3 regions of the Paenibacillus sp. sg306046 genome follow, and region 2 is predicted to be linked to each of the others. Evidence: riboswitches for the same ligand, from Rfam matches in the RefSeq annotation. Region 2 holds a riboswitch; each other region holds the start of a gene.
The links. Region 2 has a riboswitch for cobalamin ahead of AC6ROY_RS20950 (ABC transporter substrate-binding protein). Riboswitches for the same ligand answer to the same signal wherever they lie in the genome.
Positions count from the first base shown of each region.

Region 1: another riboswitch for cobalamin. It lies ahead of AC6ROY_RS13760 (energy-coupling factor ABC transporter permease); the one in region 2 lies ahead of AC6ROY_RS20950 (ABC transporter substrate-binding protein).
Region 3: another riboswitch for cobalamin. It lies ahead of AC6ROY_RS01650 (ABC transporter substrate-binding protein); the one in region 2 lies ahead of AC6ROY_RS20950 (ABC transporter substrate-binding protein).

Region 1 is NZ_JCAMRT010000012.1:18,330-25,776, forward strand. It holds gene AC6ROY_RS13735 (MDR family MFS transporter) at 1-1,221, shown strand, start outside; partial or broken gene AC6ROY_RS13740 (transposase) at 1,500-1,613, shown strand; gene AC6ROY_RS13745 (energy-coupling factor ABC transporter ATP-binding protein) at 1,621-2,481, opposite strand; gene cbiQ (cobalt ECF transporter T component CbiQ) at 2,484-3,242, opposite strand; partial or broken gene AC6ROY_RS13755 (energy-coupling factor ABC transporter substrate-binding protein) at 3,320-3,598, opposite strand; gene AC6ROY_RS13760 (energy-coupling factor ABC transporter permease) at 3,595-4,362, opposite strand; cobalamin riboswitch at 4,586-4,777, opposite strand; gene AC6ROY_RS13765 (ABC transporter substrate-binding protein) at 4,877-6,499, shown strand; gene AC6ROY_RS13770 (ABC transporter permease) at 6,481-7,447, shown strand, end outside.
Region 2 is NZ_JCAMRT010000024.1:30,133-37,579, forward strand. It holds gene AC6ROY_RS20935 (sulfite reductase subunit alpha) at 1-424, opposite strand, end outside; gene AC6ROY_RS20940 (MarR family winged helix-turn-helix transcriptional regulator) at 692-1,111, shown strand; gene AC6ROY_RS20945 (methyl-accepting chemotaxis protein) at 1,266-2,189, shown strand; cobalamin riboswitch at 2,243-2,445, shown strand; gene AC6ROY_RS20950 (ABC transporter substrate-binding protein) at 2,775-4,358, shown strand; gene nikB (nickel ABC transporter permease) at 4,355-5,323, shown strand; gene nikC (nickel transporter permease) at 5,316-7,271, shown strand; gene AC6ROY_RS20965 (ABC transporter ATP-binding protein) at 7,255-7,447, shown strand, end outside.
Region 3 is NZ_JCAMRT010000001.1:388,808-396,254, forward strand. It holds gene cobU (bifunctional adenosylcobinamide kinase/adenosylcobinamide-phosphate guanylyltransferase) at 14-559, opposite strand; gene cobT (nicotinate-nucleotide--dimethylbenzimidazole phosphoribosyltransferase) at 556-1,791, opposite strand; gene AC6ROY_RS01640 (ABC transporter ATP-binding protein) at 1,784-2,575, opposite strand; gene AC6ROY_RS01645 (FecCD family ABC transporter permease) at 2,809-3,852, opposite strand; gene AC6ROY_RS01650 (ABC transporter substrate-binding protein) at 3,853-4,878, opposite strand; cobalamin riboswitch at 5,096-5,311, opposite strand; gene AC6ROY_RS01655 (hypothetical protein) at 5,385-5,948, opposite strand; gene AC6ROY_RS01660 (hypothetical protein) at 6,206-6,877, opposite strand; gene AC6ROY_RS01665 (aspartyl-phosphate phosphatase Spo0E family protein) at 7,121-7,387, opposite strand.

The DNA.
Region 1 (7,447 bases), on a different contig from region 2:
ACCACCTGTGTAGCTACGCCGATTTTCGGGAAGCTGGCCGACCTGTACGGCCGGAAATCCGTGTTCTTGACCGGGCTGATCCTGTTTGTGCTCGCATCGGTGCTGTGCGGGCTGGCGGAGTCGATGACCAGTCTTGTCTGGTTTCGCGCTTTAAAAGGAATTGGAGCGGGAGCGCTGGCCCCGGTTACATTTACGATTATAGGCGATTTGTATCCTGGCGAGCAGCGGGGCAAAATGCAAGGACTGGTCTCCTCCGTATGGTCGGTGGCCGGGCTGCTTGGCCCGCTGGTCGGCGGTTATTTCGTCGATTACTTATCGTGGCGCTGGATTTTTCTAATGAATGTTCCGGTGGGCATTCTGTCGTTTGTGCTGGTGCTGGGCTTCCTGCACGAGCGCTTCGAGCGGCAGGAACGGCGGATTGATTATGCGGGCGCAGCGGCGTTTACGCTCGGCATCTCCGCGCTGCTGCTTGCGCTGCTCAGCGGGGGCGAAAGCTTGCCGTGGAGCTCGCCGCTGATCGTTGTGCTGTTTGCTGTTGCAACTGCCGCTCTGCTGCTGTTTATTCGCATCGAAGGCCGGGCGCAGGAGCCGATGATTCCGCTCGGGTTATTCCGCAATAGCGTGATGAACGTGTCGAATTTGAGCGGGTTTCTTGCCTTTGCCATTTCGACGGGCACGACGATTTATGCGCCGATGTGGATTCAAACGCTGCTTGGCTACAGCGCCACCAGCTCCGGACTGATGGTTATGCCGATGTCGCTGGCGTGGACGGTTGCCGCGATGGCGGCAGGCAAGCTGATGTTCCGGCTGGGCGCCAAGCCGTTTATCGTGCTTGGGTCGCTGCTGGTGCTGCTCGGCGGCGTCTGGCTGATGGCGCTGCAAATTACGTCCCCGTTCTGGTGGATGACAGCTATTTTGGTGATCATTGGCTTCGGCATGGGCTGTATGGCGACGCCGCAAACGGTACTGATCCAGTCCGCCGTCGGCTGGGAGCAGCGCGGTGTAGCGACCGCGACCAGCTCGCTGATGCGATCGCTTGGGCAGACCGTGGGCGTGGCGGTTTTCGGGGTGCTGTTTAACAGCCAGCTGATCGCAAACACGGATGCGGAGCTGGTCAGCGGCATCCAGGCCGTATTTGTCGGCTTTTTCGTCATCGCTTTGCTGAACGTGGCGGCTGTGCTGTTTCTGCCGTCGGCCAGCAAGATGAGGGAGGTTCAGTAGGGGGGCTTTGACGCTTGTAATATTTTACACTTTAAAGGAAAAATATCAGGATGTTGCATATTTATCTCAACATCCTGATACATATTATGTGACGTGTTCATAGGCTACGTGTTATAATATAGCCAGAGACAGCGTACAATGCAAAGAGAGCCGTGCTACTAACACGACTCTCCCAGCAATAGCCGCTTTTAAAGGGCGGTAGGCTTCAATAGGTTCTACGGCGCACATAGATCGCTACCTTGACCAGGGCGGTCTATTTGCGTTTCTGGTTAGACAGTACGGGCGTTGAGGATCAAATCACGGCGATGTACGCCAAAGGTGGAAGCACGCGGGACATTCAGGATCATTTGCAGGGACTGTACGGGATTGAAGTTTCACCTGCGCTCATTTCGCCGCGGGTCACCTCGGCGTGTCAGCGCCCGTCGCTTGGTCCGCCTTCGCGAGCAGCCGCTTGAGCTGCTCCGCGCTGCGGGGCGGCGGCGCATCACCGCGCAGCGCCGCCGGCAACGCCTGCCACAGCTCAAGCAGCAGCGGCGGTTCAAGTCCGAGCGCCAGCAGCGCTTCCCGCCGGACAAACACATCGTCCGGCGTACCGGCCAGCAGACAGCGGCCCCGGTCCAGCACGACGACCCAGTCCGCCCACGTGTAGGCGAGATTCATATCATGCGTCGCCATCGCTACGGTGACGCCGCTGGCATGGACGCGCTCCAACTCGGCGAGCAGCTGGCGCTCGGACAGCCGGTCCAGGTAAGCGGTCGGCTCGTCCAGCAGCAGCAGCTCCGGCTCCAGCGCCAGCACGCCGGCGAGGGAGACGCGTTTCTTTTGCCCCAGGCTGAGCTGATGAACCGGCCGGTCGGCCAGCTCCTCCAGGCCAAGCGACGCGAGGGTGCGGACGGTCCGCTCCCGGATGTCCGGCTCGGACATGCCCGCATTACGCAGCCCATAGCCGATGTCCTCATACGGCGTATGCAAAATAAGCTGCTGCTCCGGGTCTTGAAATACGAGCCCGATTTGCTGCCGGAGCCGCTTCAGCTCGGCCGCGCGGTAGGACAGCGGCTGTCCGTGCCAGCGAACCTCGCCGGAGCCGGGACGGAGCAGGCCGATCGCGTGGAGAAAAAAAGTCGATTTGCCGGAGCCGTTATGCCCGCAGATGGCGATTTTTTTTCCGGCTGGCAGCAGCAGCTCCAGCCCGTCCAGCGCAGGCAGTGCCGCGCCGGGGTATTGATGCACGAGCTGTCTCGTTTCCAAAATATACGTCATCTTCAGAAAAGCCCCTTCCAGATCAGCCAGCCCTGCAGCGCCAGCAGCGCGGCCAGTCCAAGCGCCGCTTCCCCCAAGAGCCGACGGGGGACCGGACGGCCGCCGCCGAGCGGGGACAGCCGGATGTCCCCGGTAAAGCCGCGGGCAGCCAGCCCGTGCGACAAGCCCCGGTAGCGCTGTATCGTTTTCGCAAACAGACGGCCGACCAGCACCGCAGTATCGCGGATGCGTCCGCGGAAGCCCGTTTGACCGCCGCGCGCTTGCTGCGCCTCGTACAGCTCCTGCGCGGTATCGGCGAATAAAAAGATAAACCGGTACGTGACCAGCATCAGCTCGGTCACCAGCCGGGGGGCCCGCAGCTTGTCCATCACCTGAAACAGGCTGGAAGCCGGCGTCGTCAAAATGAGGAAGGCCAGCACCGAAAAGCAGGCCGCTGTCCGGCACAGCAAGCCTGCCGCACGCGCAAGTCCGCTGCCGGATACATACAGCTGACCGGCGGCCAGATCCAGCTCCAGCACGAGCGCAGGCAGGCTGGCCGCATAAAACAGCAGGGAGACACCGACCAGGGCGGCGTAAAATCGCAGCGGAATGCGGGCGTGGCCGACAATGCCGAACCCCATCCAGACGAACACGGCCGCTTGCACGACTGGGTGGGCGGTGTAGGACACTAAAAAAAGAACGGCTGCGAAGCCGGCCTTCCCCAAGGGGGAGACGGAGCGCAGTCTGTTCGAATACGCATACGCGTCGATCCGGCGAATCATAAATGGGCGGAGTCGGGGCGCTTGCGGTTCTTGCTGCCGCTGGCGGTAGAGTTGGAGCCGGTGGTGGAGTCGTTGGTTTTGCCATGCTGCAGCGACTTGCCGCGCAGCAAGCCGATGACGTAGCCGATCAAGCCCGCGCCGATCGCGGCCTGCAGCGCAAACAGCATGCTTTCGGTTTCGGCCGGCGGCTCGAACCAGGAGGAGAACCACGGCTCATACGACGGAGCCAGTGTGCCGATCATTTCCTCGGCTGCGCCATCGGCGCCGCCGAATTCGCCCTGGACAAAGAGCAGCGGCAGCACGGCCAGCAACACAACGGCAATCAAAATGAGCCAGTTTTGGGTGCTTCTTTTCATTGGGAGCGTCCTCCTTTCATCGCCCGCTGCAGCAGCGACAGCTCCTCGGTGCTGTGCGCCTGCAGCCAGTTCCAGATCAGCACGGTCAGCAGCCCTTCGCTGATCGCCAGCGGAACTTGCGTGATGGCGAAGATGCCGCCAAATTTGGCGAAGGAAGCAAGCATGCCTCCGCTTTCCGCCGGAAAAGCAAGCGCCAGCTGCAGGGATGTGACGACATAGGTGCTCAGATCAGCCAGCGCGGCTGCGGTGAAAATGGCCAGCTTTTGCTTGCCTGTCGCCGCCATCAGCCAGCGGTAGGCCGCATAGCCGACGAATGGACCGGCTACGGCCATCGAGAAGGCGTTGGCGCCCAGCGTCGTCACGCCGCCATGGGCGAGCAGCACCGCCTGGAACATCAGCACAATCGAGCCAAGCACGCTCATCGGCAGCGGACCAAACATGACCGAGCCAAGCCCTGTGCCTGTCGGGTGCGAGCTGCTGCCGGTGACGGACGGAATTTTCAGCGCCGAAAGCACGAACGTAAACGCTCCGGCCAAGCCGAGCATCAGCTTCAGCTCCGGAGTTTCCCGTGTAATGCGGACCAAGGCGCGCAGGCCGAGTATAAAGAAGGGAATAAAAATCGCCCACCAGAAAATCGCCCAGCCCAGAGGCAGAAAGCCTTCCATAATATGCATGGCGCTGGCGGTTTGCGGCTCATTGAGCAGCAAATACAGCGTAAAGCCTGTAATGAGAAGCAGCGTACCGGCCAGCTTCTTCCGTTTCATTGTACATCCTCCGTTTCGTTAAGGAACCTCATAAACAGGAACTGCTAAACATCGACCTTTAACTTACATAAATCGCCCATGCCAAACAAATTACCCATACAAAACACAAATAAGCCAATCCATCTCGGAGTTGGCTGCCGGTACGATAACGTCACAAATAACGATCACTGGCATGCGACCGCTGCTGTGTGGCTCGTACACCTCTCCTTTCCGCGAAGGGTAACGGGTGTGCAGAAGCTAGGTAGGTCTCCTGGCTCCCGGATCAACGCGGCCTCTCGCCTTCCCCGGATCACATATCCGAGTGGCATGCAGAGAGAACGCTTTCCGGTTACAGTGGCGGGACCGCTCGGGAGTTGCACCCGATTCCCTGTTACCCTTTGCTGCTGGCAAAGGCACCTGGCTCTGTAAAGCAAATTTACTTGAAACATATCACAATCTAGTGACTTTGTCTATCGAGTGTGTTACTATTTTTATATTTCATGTTACTTGTATAGAAAAAGGGAGTGGTACGGTCGTGAGGTTTCGTTTTCGTTCATTAGGGTTGGCCGGCTTGATTTGTGCAATCGGGTTAGCCGGATGTACGGCCAAGCCGACGCCGCAGGCGCCGGGGCAAGCGACGGAGAGCAGCTCGGCCGCGCAGCAGGAGCAATTGATGCTCGCTGTAGGGGGAGAACCGGAGACAGGCTTTGATCCGACGACAGGCTGGGGCCGGTATGGCTCGCCGCTTTTCCAGAGCACCTTGTTAAAGCGCGACCATGAGATGAAAATCGGGTATGATCTGGCAACCGGCTATGAGCTGAGTGCGGATGGTCTTGTTTGGACGGTACAGCTGCGCAAGGATGCCAAGTTTTCCGATGGGAAACCTGTAACCTCTGCCGATGTGAAATATACGTTCGAAGCCGCCGGTAAAAGCGGTTCGGCGATTGACCTCACGAACCTTGGGTCGATGGAAACGCCGGATGACTATACGATTCAATTCAAGCTCAAGGAGTCGCAATCAACCTTTGCGCAAATGCTTGTCGCCACGGGCATCGTGCCGAAGCACGCCCATGGCAAGGACTATGCGTCCAAGCCGATCGGGTCCGGCCCGTACAAGCTTGTCCAGTGGGACAAAGGGCAGCAGGTGATCGTCGAGGCAAACCCTGACTATTACGGCGCGAAGCCGTATTTTAAGAAGCTGACGTTTTTGTTTCTGAACGAGGATGCTTCCTATGCGGCGGCGAAGGCGGGCAAGGTGGATATCGCGTATATCCCTGCGGCCTTCAGCAAACAGTCGGTCAGCGGGATGCAGATGGTAGCGGCGCATTCCGTGGATAACCGGGGCATTATGCTCCCTTATGTGAAATCCGGCGGCAAAACGAAGGAGGGCTATCCGATCGGCAACGACGTGACTGCCGAGCTGTCGATCCGTCAGGCGATCAACCGGGCGCTGGACCGCAAGGCGATTGTGCAGGGCGTATTGGAAGGTCACGGGACGCCGGCTTATACGGTCAACGACGGGCTGCCGTGGTTTAACCCGGAGGCGGTTATTCCGGACGCCGATCCTGAAGGAGCGAAAAAGCTGCTGGAGGCGGACGGCTGGAAAGATGCGGACGGCGACGGCGTTCGTGAGAAGGGCGCGCTGAAGGCGCAATTCAGTCTGATTTACCCGGCGAGCGATGTCACACGCCAATCGCTGGCGATTGCGGCGGCCGATATGCTGAAGCCGATCGGCATTCAGGTGAAAGCCGAGGGTAAAAGCTGGGATGAAATTGAAAAGCAGATGCATGCCAATCCGGTCATGTTTGGCTGGGGCAGCCATGATCCGCTCGAAATGTATCATGTCTACAGCGCGAAATATAAAGGGGTTGAATATTTTAATCCGGGGTATTACAGCAATGACACGGTTGAGGCTTATATGACGCAGGCGCTGCGGGCTACGACGGAGAAGGATGCGATGGACTATTGGAAGAAGGCGCAATGGGACGGCAAAACCGGACTGAGCGCCAAGGGTGACGCGCCATGGGCATGGCTCGTTAACATCGACCATCTGTATCTGGTGAAAAACGGTCTGGATATCGGCAAGCAGCCGATTCATCCGCATGGTCACGGCTGGCCGGTTACGGATAACATCGAGCAATGGCGATGGACGAAATAACCCGCCCGGCGGACAAGCCAGAGCGCGGACAGTCGGGCGGTCGCCATGGAGCGACTGCCCGTCTGCTTGCGTACATAGGGCGCAAAGGCTGTCGGCTGGCGCTGCTGCTGGCGGCGGTCAGCGCGATTTCGTTTATGCTGGTCGAATATTCGCCGATTGATCCGATCCAGGCCTATGTGGGCGCGGACCTGCTCAAGGTCGGGCCGGAGCAGCGCGAGGCGATTGCTGTTTATTGGGGCCTGGATCGTCCGCCGCTGGAGCGTTACCTGAACTGGGTGGCGGCGCTGCTGCAGGGAGATTTCGGCGAGTCCATGATGTACCGCAAGCCGGTGCTGGAGGTCATCGGCGAGCGTTTTCTCAGCTCCAGCGCCCTGATGCTGGCGGCCTGGACGCTGTCGGGGCTGGTCGGGTTCGCCGCTGGCGCGCTGGCGGCGATGCGGAAGGATACGTGGCTGGACCGGCTGATTCGCTGGTACTGCTATACGTTGTCCTCTACGCCGACGTTTTGGCTCGGACTGCTGCTGCTGTTGGTGTTCGCCGTCTGGCTCGGCTGGTTTCCTGTCGGCCTCGGTGTTCCTGCGGGGGTGCTGGCGGAGCAGGTTACGTTGTCCGACCGCATCCGGCATATGCTGCTGCCTGCGCTGACGCTGAGCGTGGTCGGCATATCCAGCATCGCGCTGCATACGAGGCAAAAGCTGATTCAGGTGATGGACAGCGACTACGTCTTATTTGCGAGAGCGCGCGGGGAGCGGGGATTCACGCTGTTCTGGCGTCATGGGCTGCGCAATGTGGCGCTGCCTGCGGTGACGCTGCAGTTTACGTCTTTTTCCGAGCTGTTCGGCGGGGCAGTGCTGGCGGAGCAAGTATTTGCTTATCCGGGTTTGGGCCAAGCGACCGTTGAGGCCGGGCTGCGGGGCGATGTGCCGCTGCTGCTCGGCATCGTGCTGT
Region 2 (7,447 bases):
CGCTCGCCATACAGAGGCGTGAATTGGACTCGATATGCTGCGTGCGAACATACCCTTTTGCGAGCTTATTAATGAGATATTGCGACTCCAGCGACATTTGGCCGGATACGTAGAAGGAAAGGGCGTCCGGACCGTGCTCGTCGAGTATCGACCGCAGCCGCCGAGCCGTTTCGCTGATCATCCGGTCCATCGGCTTCCGGATCAGCTCGCCTCCGCGGGCGGGCCGCTCATGCGCGTACTCCAGACGTCCGGATTCTGTAAGTGCCTGCTCACAGGTGTTGCCCTTCGTACAGAGCCGTCCGAAATTGGTCGGATGCTCCTTGTCGCCGCTTACCTTGACGACCCGGTTATCTGCCACCTCAAGAACGATCCCACAGCCGACTCCGCAGTAGGGACACACGCTTTTTATTTTTTTCGTTGCCATATCGGGATCACCAGCATTTCTAGACAGGGAATGTAAGTCATAAAACCTAACACCGTTGTTCAAAATATATATCGCAAAGCGATTGAAGTCAAGGTTTTTATGTTATATAAACTAACATAAAACGACCCGAATTTCTGTTTCCAACGAATCGTAACGAAACTCGCCTATAAAGGTAACATTACGTAAGCGAGGTACGGATTATCATTGTCCCCGGCCCGAGAATACGGTACATTGGAAGTATTCTAATTTGGTGAGAGGGACGGGATCATGCAGCCAGGAAAACTGTCGAAAGAAATATACGAACAGCTTGCCTTATTTCGCTATCGCATCCGCAAATTTATTCGCTTCAGCGAGGAAGCGGCGCGGGCGAAAGGATTAACGCCGCAATACCACCAGCTGATGCTTGCGATCATGGGCTTCCCCGAGCGCGATTATGCGACGCCCAAGGAGCTGGCCGAGCGGCTGCAAATTACTCCGCATGCCTGCATCGAGCTGGTCAAGCGCTGTGAGGGGCTTGAGCTGGTACAGCGATTTCCGAATCCCGAGGATGGGCGCAGCGTATTTGTGCGCTTGACCGAACGCGGGATGACCTTGCTGGAGGAGCTGTCCGAAATTCACCGGGACGAGGTGACCCGGGCAGGCTTGCTGGAATTCCGGTCGCATGAACAGCCGGATACGCAGTCGTAGCCCGCAGCAGCGGCTTGATGATCGTTGCCATCCTTGATCGCCAGCCGGCATCCAGGGCCGGCCGGTCATCTGCGCGGCTGATCAGGAATGCAAGAGCAAGCATATCAACTAAAGCCGACCGCCAACAGAAGCGGCGCAATGAGGAGAGCCAGCCATGTCAGACAAGCAGCAAGGCGCAACGACAAGCACGCAAGTGCTGGAAAATCAGGCTGTATTGGCAGCGATGGAGCAATCGCTTGCCATGATCGAATTTAATTTGCAGGGCGAGGTGCTGTGGGCCAACGCACGGTTTGCCAGCGCCATGGGCTACAAGGTCGAAGAGCTGCCCGGCAAGCTGCACCGGCAGTTTTGCCTGCCGGGGTTCGTCAACAGCCCGGCTTACGAGCGGCTTTGGAGCAACTTGCGTGCAGGCGTCGCCTTTCAGCAGAAAATTGTCCGCGTCGCCAAAAACGGCGCGCAAATTTGGCTGGAAGCGACCTACATGCCGGTACTTGGCCCGAACGGCCAAACGGTGGCCGTGCTGAAGGTAGCGACAGATATCTCGGAGCGGGAGCGGACGGCCGCCGGGCTGACGAGCGAGCTGCAGCGGATGGCGGCGGATCTGCTTGGCCGCACGACGGAAGGGATAAGCCGCAGTCAACGGGTAGCGGCCGTGATGGATCAGGTTGTGAGCGATAACGAGCTGAACAGCAGCGTGTTATCCGATTTGGAGCAAAAAATTCGCTCTATCCGGCGCATCGTGCTGACGATCCGCGAGTTTGCCTCGCAAACGAATCTGCTTGCGCTCAATGCGGCTATCGAGGCTGCGCATGCGAAGGAGCACGGACTCGGCTTTCAAGTCGTAGCCACCGAGGTTCGGAAGCTGGCGGAGCACGTGCAGGCGGCCGCGCAAGAAATTGAAACGTCGATTGCGGGTGTATCCGAGCAGGTCGGCAAGGTGAATGTCAGCTCGCTCAGCTTGCGTGAAGCGATTGTAAGCAGCCAGGGCCAGATTCAGCAGGCGGTGGCCGAATTTGTCAGCATCGGCGAAGCGGCCGGACTGCTTGACGAGCAGACCAAAATCTTAAACCAGATGTAAGCGGCCGGCAATTGCAAATCTATGATTTTCGTGTATGATAGAGCAGTATGTAATTTCATATTGTGGGAATGGGTGCTTTGGCAAATGTAAGAAACGCCAGAGCTTAAAAGGGAAGTTCGGTGCAATGCCGACGCGGTCCCGCCACTGTAACGGAGAAGTCACAGCGATAATGCCACTGGTCCTGGAAAGGATTCGGGAAGGCCGCTGCTGATGTGAATTCCGGAGCCAGGAGACCTGCCTGTTCTGACAACACTGCGTTAACCTACGGAAGATAGGGAAGTGTTAAGAGAAGCGTTGACCTGCCTCGGGAACGCGGCCACTTCTTCATGAATGGCCTTGATCGGGGTTTGCTTACGATAACGCGGGCATCTTTACCTTATTTCTTCGGGTAGAGATGCCTTTTTTGGTCTCTTCACGCCGTAGACGCAAGTTCACAGTGAAATCTAAGGAGGCGTTGCAGCAGGTTATACGGATGAAACGGCAGTACGGCAGCAAAACCATGTTCAACTTTCAACTAACTTCAATCAACTTCGACTAAGTTCAATCAACTGCAACTAACTTCAATGCAACCGGGAGGCATTCGACATGACATCTGATTTACGAAGCTGGAAAACATCCAGATCCATCGCACTAGTACTGATCATCCTGCTGCTGGCGGCTTGCTCCTCCAAGCCGGGCGGCGAAAGCGCTTCGCCTGCTCCATCCGGGGCAAGCTCCACCGAGGCGGCGGCCGAGCAGGTGTTAAAATATGTGACGCTGAATATGCCGCGCTCGCTTGATCCGGTCCATATTGATGCCCAACGGATTACGTCCGACGGCATCGCCGAGCCGCTGGTCATGCTGAATGACGACGGCTCAATCCGACCTTGGCTGGCAAAATCGTGGAAAAACGTCGAGCCGACGTTGTGGGAAATCGAGCTGCAGCCGAATGTGAAGTTTTGGAGCGGTGCGGCAATGGATGCGGCGGCGGTGAAGGCGGCGCTGGAGCGTCACCAGAAGCTGAACAAACGCGGCCCTTCGCAGATCGGCGGCGTGGAATTTACGGTGAAGGACAGCCAGCATCTGCTGATGAAAACGCCGAAGCCTGACCCTAACTTTGTGTTCAAGCTGAATGGCTTTGCGATTCATAATACGGCCGAAGCGGAGCGGCTGGGCGACAAGTTTAATACGCAGGCGGATTTGACCGGCTTTATGAAGCCTGTGCAATTTACGCCGGGCGAGCTGCTGATCTCTGAAGCGTTCTCCGGCTATTGGGGCGAGAAGCCAAAGCTGCAGCGGCTCGAAGCCAGATTGGGCGCGGATGCGCAGGCGCGTTTACTTGCTTTGAAAAACGGCGACGCCGATGCCGATATGAACGTGGAGGTTGAGCAGCGGGTGTCTTATGAGAAGGACACAAAATTCGCTACGTATTTCCCGATCGGCCAGACGACCAATCTGTGGCTGAATATGAAGAAGGTGCCTGCGCTGAAGGACAAGCGGGTTCGCCAGGCGATTAACCTCGCGGTTGACCGCAAGGAGCTGATCGAAGGGGTAAGCCGGGGCTTTGCCGCCAAGGCGACCGGCCATTTCCCGGCTGGCCTGCCGTACGCGATTGCGACCGGAGCCGAGACGGACCGCGCACAAGCGGAAAAGCTGCTGGACGAAGCCGGCTGGGTGAAGGGCGCCGACGGCATCCGCGCCAACAAGGACGGGCAGAAGCTGAAGCTCAGCATGCTCACGTACACGGTGTTCCAGCCGTTGGCCGTCGCGCTGCAGTCGCAGTTCAAAGGCGTGGGCATTGAGATCGTGCTGAACCCGGTCGAAACGACGGCGTCCAACCAGATGATGCTGGATGGCAGCTTTGACACCGCAACGTATTGCTCCTGCGGCACGGCGACCGGCGATATCGGCGGGCAGCTGTATTCGTATTATCATACGGGTGTGGCGTCCAACTACGGCGGCTACAGCAATCCGGAGGTGGACAAGTTGATTGAACAGCTGACGTCCGAATTCGATGCAGGCAAGCAAGTGAAGCTGGCTCAAGAGATTCAAACGCTCGTGCAGCAGGATGTGCCCATTATTTATCTGTTCAACAACACACGCTGGGGCGCCGCTTATACGACGAAGGTGAAAGGGATCGACAGTAACCTGAAAACCAAAATCGTACCCGGCATGTACCTCACAAAATGAAGCTGCTGCGCTACACGGCCATACGGCTGCTGTTGACGGTGCCTGCGCTGTTTGGAATTACGCTGCTTATCTTTGCGTTGATCCGGTTTATTCCGGGCGATCCGGCACGGGCGATTTTGCTGACGATGTTTGATCCAAGCACCAATCTGAGCGATCTGGAGAAGGATGCCGAGGCGCTGCACAAGCAGCTTGGGCTGGATCAGCCGTTTGTCGTCCAGTACGGCTCCTGGCTGTGGAAAATCGCGCGCGGCGATCTCGGCGTATCCTTCCGCAGCAGGACGCCGATTTTGGAGGAGCTGCTGAGCCGGTTCCCGGCTACGCTGGAGCTGGCCGGCGGCGCGCTGCTGATTATGCTGCTGATCGCGATTCCTTCCGGCATCGCCGGTGCGGTGTACCACCGCCAGCTGGCCGATCATGTGACGCGGGTCATCGCGCTGATCGGCGTGTCGGTGCCGAGTTTTTTCCTCGGGCTGGTGCTGATGTACGGGTTCGCCGTTAAGCTCGGCTGGCTGCCGACGATGGGACGGGGCGGAGCCTGGCATCTGCTGCTGCCGGCGCTGACGCTTGGCATCGGTCTGTCCTCCGTGACAGCCAGGCTGCTGCGGACGAGCCTGCTGCAGGTGTTTTCGCAGCGCTATATGATGCTGGCCGAAGCGAAGGGGCTGCGCCGCAGAACCATTTTGTTCAAGCATGCACTGCCGAATGCACTGCTGCCGGTGCTGACCTCGTTTGGACTTATCGTAGGCGGGCTGATCGGCGGGACGGTCATTATTGAAACCGTATTTTCCTGGCCGGGGGTCGGCCGTTATGTCGTGGATGCGATTACCGGGCGGGATTATCCGGTCATTCAGGCCTTTGCGCTGCTGATGGCTGTTGTGTATATTGGGCTGAATCTGATCGTGGACATTGTGTATCGCTGGATGGACCCGCGGGTTCGGCTGGAGCAAGGGGGACCGCATGGATAAACGATTTCGCGGACGTCTGCTGCTTGCGCTGAAATCCGATCCGCTGGCGATTATGCTGTTGGGCGTGATCGTGCTGATCACGGTGATGTCGGTCGGCGCAGCCTGGTTTTCCGACTACGACCCGCTCAAGGTCGATTACAAGCAGGCGCTGCTGCCGCCGTCCAGCGAGCATTGGCTCGGCACGGACAATTACGGCCGGGATGTGCTGTCCCGACTGATGCACGGGGGCCAAGCTTCGCTGGGCGCGTCGCTGCTGGCGGTCAGTCTGATTATTACATTAAGCCTCGTGATCGGGCTTGCAGCCGGTTACTTCGGCGGCTGGGTCGATATGGCGCTTACCCGGCTGATGGATGTGCTGTTTTCGTTCCCGCAGCTTGTGCTGGCGATTGCGCTCGCTTCCATGATGGGACCGGGTCTAACCAGCCTGATGATTGCCGTTGCGGCGGTTTCGTGGCCGTCCTTTGCCCGCATTTTCCGCAGCTTCGTGTTATCGGTGCGCAATGACGTGTACGTGCAGGCAGCCAGAACCTCCGGCATTCCGGCATGGAAAATTATCGGGACGCATATTCTCGGCTCGATTACGGGACCGATGCTTGTATTGGTGACGCTGGATATCGGCAGTATCATTCTCAGCATCGCTTCGATGTCCTTCCTCGGGCTCGGCATTCGCCCGCCGCAGCCGGAGTGGGGAGCCATGCTGAATGAGGGGCGCGCTTACATCGAGGAAGCGCCGTGGCTGTTTCTCGCGCCTGGGCTGACCATTTTCCTGATGGTGCTGGGCACCAATTATTTGGGCGATACGCTGAAAGACGCGCTGGAGCCGCGAACGGCGCAGATGCCGCGTCTGTTCGGCGGCAGAAGAAAGCGGCGCCGGGTGCTGGCAGCGCTGGAGGCGGCGGCAGGTCGGACGGCTGGACCGGAAGCGCAAGCGGAGCTGACGGACGCTGCGGCCGGACGTGCTGCAGCGTCCGCCGAGAAGAGGCAAGGAGCAGCGCCGACGCGAACGGCAGCGTGGCCGCTGGAAGCCTTAACGGCAGAGCGGCAGACGAGAGCGGCTTTGGCGTCGCCGCCGGCAGCCGCTGTGCTGGCAGTCGAAGGCTTGGCGGTCGCCGCCGCCGAAGGCAAGCCAGCCACGCCGAAGCCAATTCTGGAAGCGGTCAGCCTGCAGTTGCGGCCCGGCGAATGTCTCGGGCTGGTCGGTGAAAGCGGCTCTGGCAAAAGCACGCTGGCACTCGCGTTAATGGGCCTGCTGCGCGAGCCGCTTGAGCAGACCGCCGGGACGGTCCGCTTGCTTGGAGCGGATACGGCAGGGTGGGGATGGCACGAATGGCGGAAGGTGCGCGGTCGCCAGCTGGCCTACATTACCCAAGACCCGATGGATTCGCTGAACCCGGTGCTGAAAATCGGCGAGCAGCTGCGCGAATGTATGACGGCCCATCCGGACTTATGGGCTGCGGCGGGCAAGTCCAAGCTCAAGGCGCATGTCCATGAACTGCTCCGTCAGGTTGGCTTGCCGGAAACGGCGGCGGAGCAATATCCGCATCAGCTGAGCGGCGGAATGCGTCAGCGGGTTGTCATTGCGATGGCGATCATCAATGAGCCCGCCGTGATGATCGCGGATGAGCCAACGACCGCGCTGGATGTCAGCACCCAGGCGCGGATCATGGAGCTGCTGGCTCGGCTGCAGCGGGAGCGCCAGGCGGCGATGATATTCATTACGCATGATTTGCGGCTCGTCGCCCAGGTAGCCGACCGGATTTGTGTAATGAAGGAAGGCCGCATCATTGAGCAGGGAACGGTCCGCGAGGTATTTACGAATCCGCAGGAGCCGTACACCCGCCAACTGCTCGCGGCGATTCCGTCCCTTCGCATCCCGGCTGCGGCCGGGGAGGCAAGTGACGCGTACAGAGGAGGAACAGCGGTTGCTGAACGTGGAACGATTGCGTAAAACGTATCAGGGCAAGCAGGTACTGGACGAGATCAGCTTTTCGATCGGGCCAGGGGAAATTGTCGGTCTAATCGGCATGTCCGGCTCCGGCAAAAGCACGCTTGCCCGCTGTATCGTCGGGCTGGAGAGGCCGGATGCGGGCAGCCTGCAGTGGAACGGACGTTCGCTGCAGGAGC
Region 3 (7,447 bases), on a different contig from region 2:
AATGCTGATTTAATTAAAACCGGTAAGCCTGGCTTTTCAGCTCCACCGCAACACCGGACGTAACCAGAAACAGCTGGTCCGCCTCCTGTGCCAGACGCTGGTTCATGCGCCCCGATACGTCACGAAACAATCGGCCCAGCTTGTACTCCGGCACCAGTCCGCTGCCAACCTCGTTCGTCACGAGCACAACCGGCCGCTGGGCCGCCCGAAACGCCTCCGCCAGCGCATCCACCTGCCGCTCCAGCAAAGTCGTCACCTCCGGCTCCGCCTCCAGCCGCAGCAGCCAGTTCGACAGCCACAAGGTCAGACAGTCCACAAGCACAACCGGCTCGTCCGCCTGCCGCAGCGTCTCCGCCAGCGCATACGGCGCTTCGAGCGTGCGCCATATGTAGCCGCGCTGCTCACGCTCCTGCCGATGGAGCGCGATCCGCTGCTCCATCTCCTCGTCATAGGCTTGCGCCGTAGCAATGTACAAGCCTTCAGCACCCAGCGTAGCCGCGTACCGCTCGGCGAAGGAGCTCTTGCCGCTGCGCGCGCCGCCTGTCACCAGCGCCTTCACGGCTTACCGGCGGCACGCTCGTCCGCTTCCTGAGCCGACTGTCCCTGCTCCTTGTTCCTCTCCGCATCGCCCTCATCGCGCTTTTCCTCATGCAGACCAGCCTGGCCCTGCTCACTGTCCGCCTCCGGACCGACCTGACCGTGTCCGCGAGCCTGCGCCTCGGTCCCCTCGGCAGCCGAGCCCTGCGACACGCCCGCATCGGCAAATGTCGCCATTTCCTTCACAATCCGCACCGCCGCTTCAATCAGCGGAAATGCGAGCACCGCACCCGTCCCCTCGCCCAGACGCATGTCCATCCGCAGCATCGGCGTCAGCCCGATTTGCTCCAGCAGCCGCGCATGGCCCTGCTCCTGCGACAAATGCGAAGCGACCATATACGATGTGCTGAGCGGCGCCAGCCGTGCGGCGAGCAAGGCGGCAGCCGACGAGATAAACCCGTCGATGACAACCGGGCAGCGGTGGCGGGCCGCTCCAAGAATGACGCCGACCAGTCCGGCGATTTCGAGTCCGCCAACCTTTGCCAGCACATCAATCGGGTCGCCCGCATCCGGGCTGTTCAGCGCAATCGACCGGCTGATCACCTGCTGCTTATGCCGCAGACGGTCATCATCAATCCCCGTTCCCCGGCCGGTGGCCGCAACCGGATCGGTCTGTCCCAATACCGTCAAAATCGCTGCGCTGGCCGTCGTATTCCCGATGCCCATCTCGCCTGTCGCAAACATTCGATAGCCCTGCTCAGCCAGCTCGCCGACCAGTTCGATCCCGACAGCAATCGCCGCCTCAGCTTCGGCTCTCGTCATCGCCGGACCAACGGCCATATTGGCTGTGCCTTTGCGTACCTTGCGCGACACAAGCTCCGGATGGCTCAAGTCCGCATTGACCCCGATATCGACACAAACGACATCGGCTCCGGCGTGACGCGCCAGCACATTAACCGCTGCACCGCCGTTCAGGAAATTCAATACCATCTGCGGCGTCACCTCGGCCGGGAACGCGCTGACGCCTTCCTCGCACACGCCATGATCGCCAGCCATCACAAGGACGGCCTTCCGCGACAGATCCGGGGTCAGCTCGCCCGTAATGCCTGCAAGCTGCCGAGCCGTTTCCTCCAGACGGCCCAGACTGCCGGGCGGCTTGGTCAGGCTGTCCAGCCGTGCGGCTGCCTTGTGCACAGCCTCAGCGTCCAGCGGAACAATGGCTGACGCGACTTCTTTCCAGTTCGTGCTACTCATCCTGTTTTCCCCCAGTTACTAAAATTTGCGGAACACTGCTGTCCGGATGAGCCAGCACATGCGGACGCGTCCCGTAGACACGCTCCAGCAAATCGGCCTCCAGCACCTCCTGCGGTGCGCCAATGGCCTCGACAGCTCCGCGATGCAGCAGCAGCAGCCGATCCGCATATTGCGCCGCCAAGTTCAGATCATGCAGCACGGAAATAACCGTCATGCCCCGATCCTGCTGCCAGCGGCGAACCTTGTCCATCAGCTCCACCTGGTAGCCGATATCCAGAAATGTTGTCGGCTCATCCAGCAGCAGCAATTGCGGCTCCTGCGCCATCGCCTTGCCCAATGCGACCCGCTGCCGTTCGCCGCCGCTCAGCTGCTCCACGGCCTGATCGCGCAGCGGCTCCAGCTTCAGCGAACCGATGATCTGCTCGATCAGCCCGGCCGAATCGCCTCGTTCGTCGCCGAGCCAATTTTGATAGGGATACCGCCCCATCTCGATCACTTCCTGTACCGTAAATCCGACCGGAGGAAGCGCATCCTGCTGCAGCACGGCGATCTGCCGGGCAAGCGCCTTGCGCGAATAGGCTCCAACCGGCTGACCGTTCAAGGTGATCTGACCGCCGCTGGCCGGCAATACGCCGGACAGCAGCTGCAGCAGCGTCGTCTTGCCGCTGCCGTTCGGGCCGAGAATACATAGCCATTCACCCGGCCGTACCGTAAATTGCACGCCGTCCAGCACGACTCGCGTCCCGTAGCGCTTCTGCAGACGCTCAACCGCCACCTCAATCACGGCTTCCTCCGCCCCCTTCGCACCTCTGATGGACTTCAGCTGAACCTCTTCATTGACACGAAGCCGCTCTGTCCGCCTACTCATTTCTGACCAGCTTCCCCGTCTCCGACTGCCTTTGGCTCCCCTGGTAGCTTCCCTTTTGCTCCTTGTGGCTGCCTCTGACTGGCCCAGGCTACCACGACCACTATGAACCGCCGCTTAATGCTCCGATTGCCCCGCGTGCGCCTGCCCGCTCAAGCTCCCTGATCACGTGCCAGTCGCTTGCGCCGCTTCAACAAATACGCGAAAAACGGAGCGCCCATAAATGCGGTTACGACACCAAGCGGAATTTCGGTAGGCGCCAGCAGCGTCCGGGCCAGCGTGTCGGCCAGCAGCACATAAATCGCGCCCCCGATGACGGACAGCGGCAGCAGCAAGCGGTAATCGGGGCCGACCAGCAGCCGCAGCAAATGAGGCACCAGCAGCCCGACGAAGCCCACAACTCCGGCCACCGACACCGCAGCCGCCGTAATTAACGTCGAAGCTACCAGCACCACCAGCTTCGTCCGCTCCACCGGCACCCCCAGATGGGCGGCCTGCCGTTCACCGAGCGCAAACAAATTCATCGCCCGGCCATAGCCGAGCAGCAGCAGCAGCCCCGCCGCCAAATACGGGAGCAGCAGCAGCGAATATGACCAGCCGCGCAACGCGAGACTACCCATCAGCCAAAAAATAATTTCATTAATCACCTGCTTGGACATCGACACCATCAAGGACACGATCGCCGATAAAAACGCCTGCAGCACCACACCCGATAAAATAACCGTCTCGATCTTCAGCTTCCCGTCCGTCCGGGCCAGCAGCAGCACGAGCAGCAGCGACACAGCGCCTGTGCAGAAGGCAACCGCAGGCACGCTCCATTCGCCCAGCGCATATTGCAGTCCAAATAAAATAAGAAAGGAAGCGCCGACGGACGCTCCCGAGGACACGCCCAGCGTGTACGGATCAGCCAGCGGATTGCGCAGCACGCCCTGGAAGGCCGCGCCGGCCAGCCCAAGCGCCGCCCCCACCAGCATACCGAGCACAATCCGGGGCAGCCGCACCTTCCAGACGATCTGCTCCGAGGAAGCCGGCCAAGCCGCTTCAACCCGCCCGTCCATGCCTGGGAAGTGATGAAGCAGAATGCTCCAGACATGAACAAACGGCACCCGGACCGAGCCAACCGACAACGCGATCGTAACGACAAGCAGCAGCAGTCCAAGCGCAGCCAGCCCCCAGCCGATCAGCTTTTTTTTCATTTACTTCACCAATTCAGGATAAATGCCCTTGGCAATTTCCTTCAAGCCCTCCGTAATTCGCGGACCGGGACGAACTGTCGTATCCTTATCCACGCCGGCCAGCCTGCCGTCCTTCACGGCGTCGATTTTCTCCCAGCCGCTGCGCTCGCGAATAAGCTGATCCAGCGTTTTTTTCGAGCTGTCATCAATCAGATTACGCGGGTAAAGAATGACCTTCGGATTTTCGGCGATAACCTTCTCCTCGCTCAGCTTGACATACCCTTTCTCCGACGCATACACATTGATGCCGCCCGCGATGTCGATCAGCTCGCTCAGAAATTCGCCGGAACCAACCGTCCAGCCTGGAGAAAATTCGATCAGCACCTTCTTTTTTTCCTCCGGGTTCAGCCCCTTCACCGCGTCAACGACCTGCTGCCGGTCCGCCTTCATCTGATCGACCAGCTTTTGCGCCTCCGCCTGACGGTCGAAAATTTGCCCCATCAGCAGCAAATTGTTCATCACATCATCAACCGTCTTCGGCTGCACCTGGAACAAATTGACCTTCAGCTCCCGCAGCTTCTCCACGGTCGGCAGCTTCATCGACACCCCGGTCAGCGTCAGGTCCGCACCCGCGCCGATCAAGGCTTCTTCATTGGGCTTCGTGATGCTGCCAAGCTTGGGCTTGCTCTTCGCTTCAGCCGGATAATCGCAATAATCGGATACCCCGACTACCTTGCTGCCCAGGCCAAGCGCAAACAGCATCTCCGTCTCGCTCGGCGAAGTGGACGCAATCCGCTCCGGAGCCTTCTCAAACACAAACTCCTTGCCCGTCGCATCCGTCACCTTGAGCGGGTAAGCGGTTCGCTTCGTCTGCGCTGCGCCTTGCTGCGCGCCACTTTCCGCTTTGGGCGGATCGACCAATACGCCGGGGTTGGGCGCATTGGTCGGCGGAGCCTTGTCTCCGCAAGCGGCAAGCGTTGCCGCGAGCGCCAAGCCCAGCACAGCGTTCAGCAGCTTGCGGCTTCTTTTTTTCAACAGATGATCCATCCTTATTCTCACTCCTACCTTGTGCATTTCGTTAAGCTGATCCCACCCTGGCATGCCCCCGTTTACAACAAAAGCCAGACAAAAAAACCTCTGCCTGCGGACCAAAGTCCAGAGCAGAGGACAGACTTCTACGCGCCGGTCCGTCTTCGGGCATCCTTTACCCGCCGACCAACCAGTCACCGCCTTGTCACTGCCGCTCCCTTTCCTCGAAAGGAACTAGCCGTACCGGCGGCGGGCAGGTCTCCTGACTTACGGACTCCTTGCCGGCTCCCCGCCTTCCCATCGTCGCTGGCCGCGCCGACAGTGGCATGTGGGGAGCTTATCGTCCGATTACAGTGGCGGGACCGCGCCGGATTTTAACCGGCTTCCCTTTTAACCCGAAGACTTCTCCGTTGCCGTGTCGTCTCCGGGCACCCGTGCCGTATTTCATGTCATACCATTTGTTTATAGCCGTCAGCCAAGCCTTCGCAAGCTCTTGTCGCATTACGTCGGTCCGAGCCGATCCGCTACTTCTGGGCAATGTGCTTCATCACCAGCTTGGCCTTCTCAATATCCTTCGCATTCTGCGGAATAAACGCATACAAATCCTTGCCATTCAGCTTCAGCTCCGTAAACCACTTCGTCTGTTCCAGCGGAATGCCATACAGATGCTTTTCCAGCTTGGGAGCAGGCTTGTCCGCCGCCTTCGAAGACTTGCTGTCCCGATCCTCGATCGGAACCTCCAGCACTCCGTCCGGGAAGTCCGCCGCGCTCGCCAGCTCATCCAGCGGCACGAAGCCTCCCTGCATCCCCAGACCCTTGAATTGCTCGCCTGGAACGACAATGATCCCGTTTTCCCCAGCAGCAATTTCAACGATTAATTTTTCCATTGAAAACATCGGCGATGCCGAAATCGACACGGTTGGCGTTTCCCCTACATTGGCAACAAGCGCCGTTTGCAGCTTCTCCGCCACTTCGCCCGGAATTCCGGTTTTCGAGATCATAAACATCGGCACATCCGCCTTCGGTCCGCCGCAGCCCGCGAGCACCAGCAGCAAGCCTATACAGAGCAGCCAGCATCCTTTCCTCAAGACCCGTTCCCTCCATCCGACAAGTTTGTCAGCTAAGTATGCAATCCGCTTAACCTTCTCATCGACCTATCTTACCATATCGGATTCCTTCGGATCAAAATTATTTCGGCAGAAAGCGCTTGAGCGGTCTGAACTGAAAAAAAGAATAAGCACGCCTATTTTGGATAGGATGCTTATTCCTTTAAAGCGACCGACCGATTGCTTGCTGTCACTAGCCGAAGGCTGTCCGGCAAAAGCTCTGCAGCGAGCTTTCATGTTCACGCTGTGTTTTCCCTCGCGACGCCCTGCTTGTTTTTCTCCAGCAGCCATACCACCCCCCATAACGCCAGACTCGCTATAACCGCCACGATCGCTGATCCACCCGCATGCAGCAGCAAAATCGGAGCCCACAATATACCGAGCGTGCGATGCGCCACCCGCATCCATTTGTTGCGAATTTTGTTCAGGAACAGACCGTACCCGGCGAGCGTCAGCAGAATCACAAATCCGGCCAGGCCGGAATAAATATCACGGCTCCCCGGCTTCGCAATGAGAAAATAAACGCCATGAGCTGCAACGGCCAGCAGCGTCAGCCAGCCCAGCAGCTTATGAGCCGCGTACAGCAGCTTCCCCGCTTTTCGCACCAGCAGCGACGGAGATTTCAGCTTTTTCTTGAACCAGAACCAGGAGAAGCTGACCGCGCCCAAGCCTACAGCAACCGTGCCTATGTTTTTGAACCACGCCTGGATACCTCCTGGTCCCGCTTCGCCGCCTGTCGGCGGGCGCATACCGCCTCCACCGCCTCCAGCCCCGCCACCTTCAGGCGGTCGCATACCGCCCATGCCGCCGCCGCCCGGAGGCGCCGACATGAAGTAAACGTACACGACTAGCGCGATCGCTGCCGCAACCGCCACAATGGCCGGAATCCATACCTTCTTGTTAGACTTCATCAAACCGCACCTTTCCCCATCGAATTACCTCTACTGTAATCCATCAAGATGAGCATACGATGAAACTTGGCTGAAAATCAGCTGAATGTATGACCGCCGGCTCTTCACTATGGATCAGCCTAGCTTACCCAACCAACAAAAAAAACACTCCCGGTATCGAGTGTTCTACGAGTCTTCCTATAGCTGTTACGCCGGTTCCGGCATCACCGTCCCATTTCCCCGCAACGCGCAAGAAGCCGCTTCTCAGCGGCCTCTACGGTGTGCTTTCATATATTCATTGATTTTAATATCCAATTCCATACTAATCTCGACCACTCGGGGAGAAGTCAAACTGCTGCCATCCTGAACGAGCGCTTCCAGCTCCTTGCGCAGCCGGTAAATGTCATCTTCTAAGGACGCAGATGATGAGGTTGCATTTCGTTTTCCAAACATCCACTTGGCTTTGCTTTCGTTCTCATGAATCCATCCGATTTGCAGGTGCTGCCGAAGCCGATATTCCGGAAAAGCCATAATTCATCCCTCCCAGTTCCCGAATCTTTAGACCCATAGAAGAAAAGCCTCATAAATGAT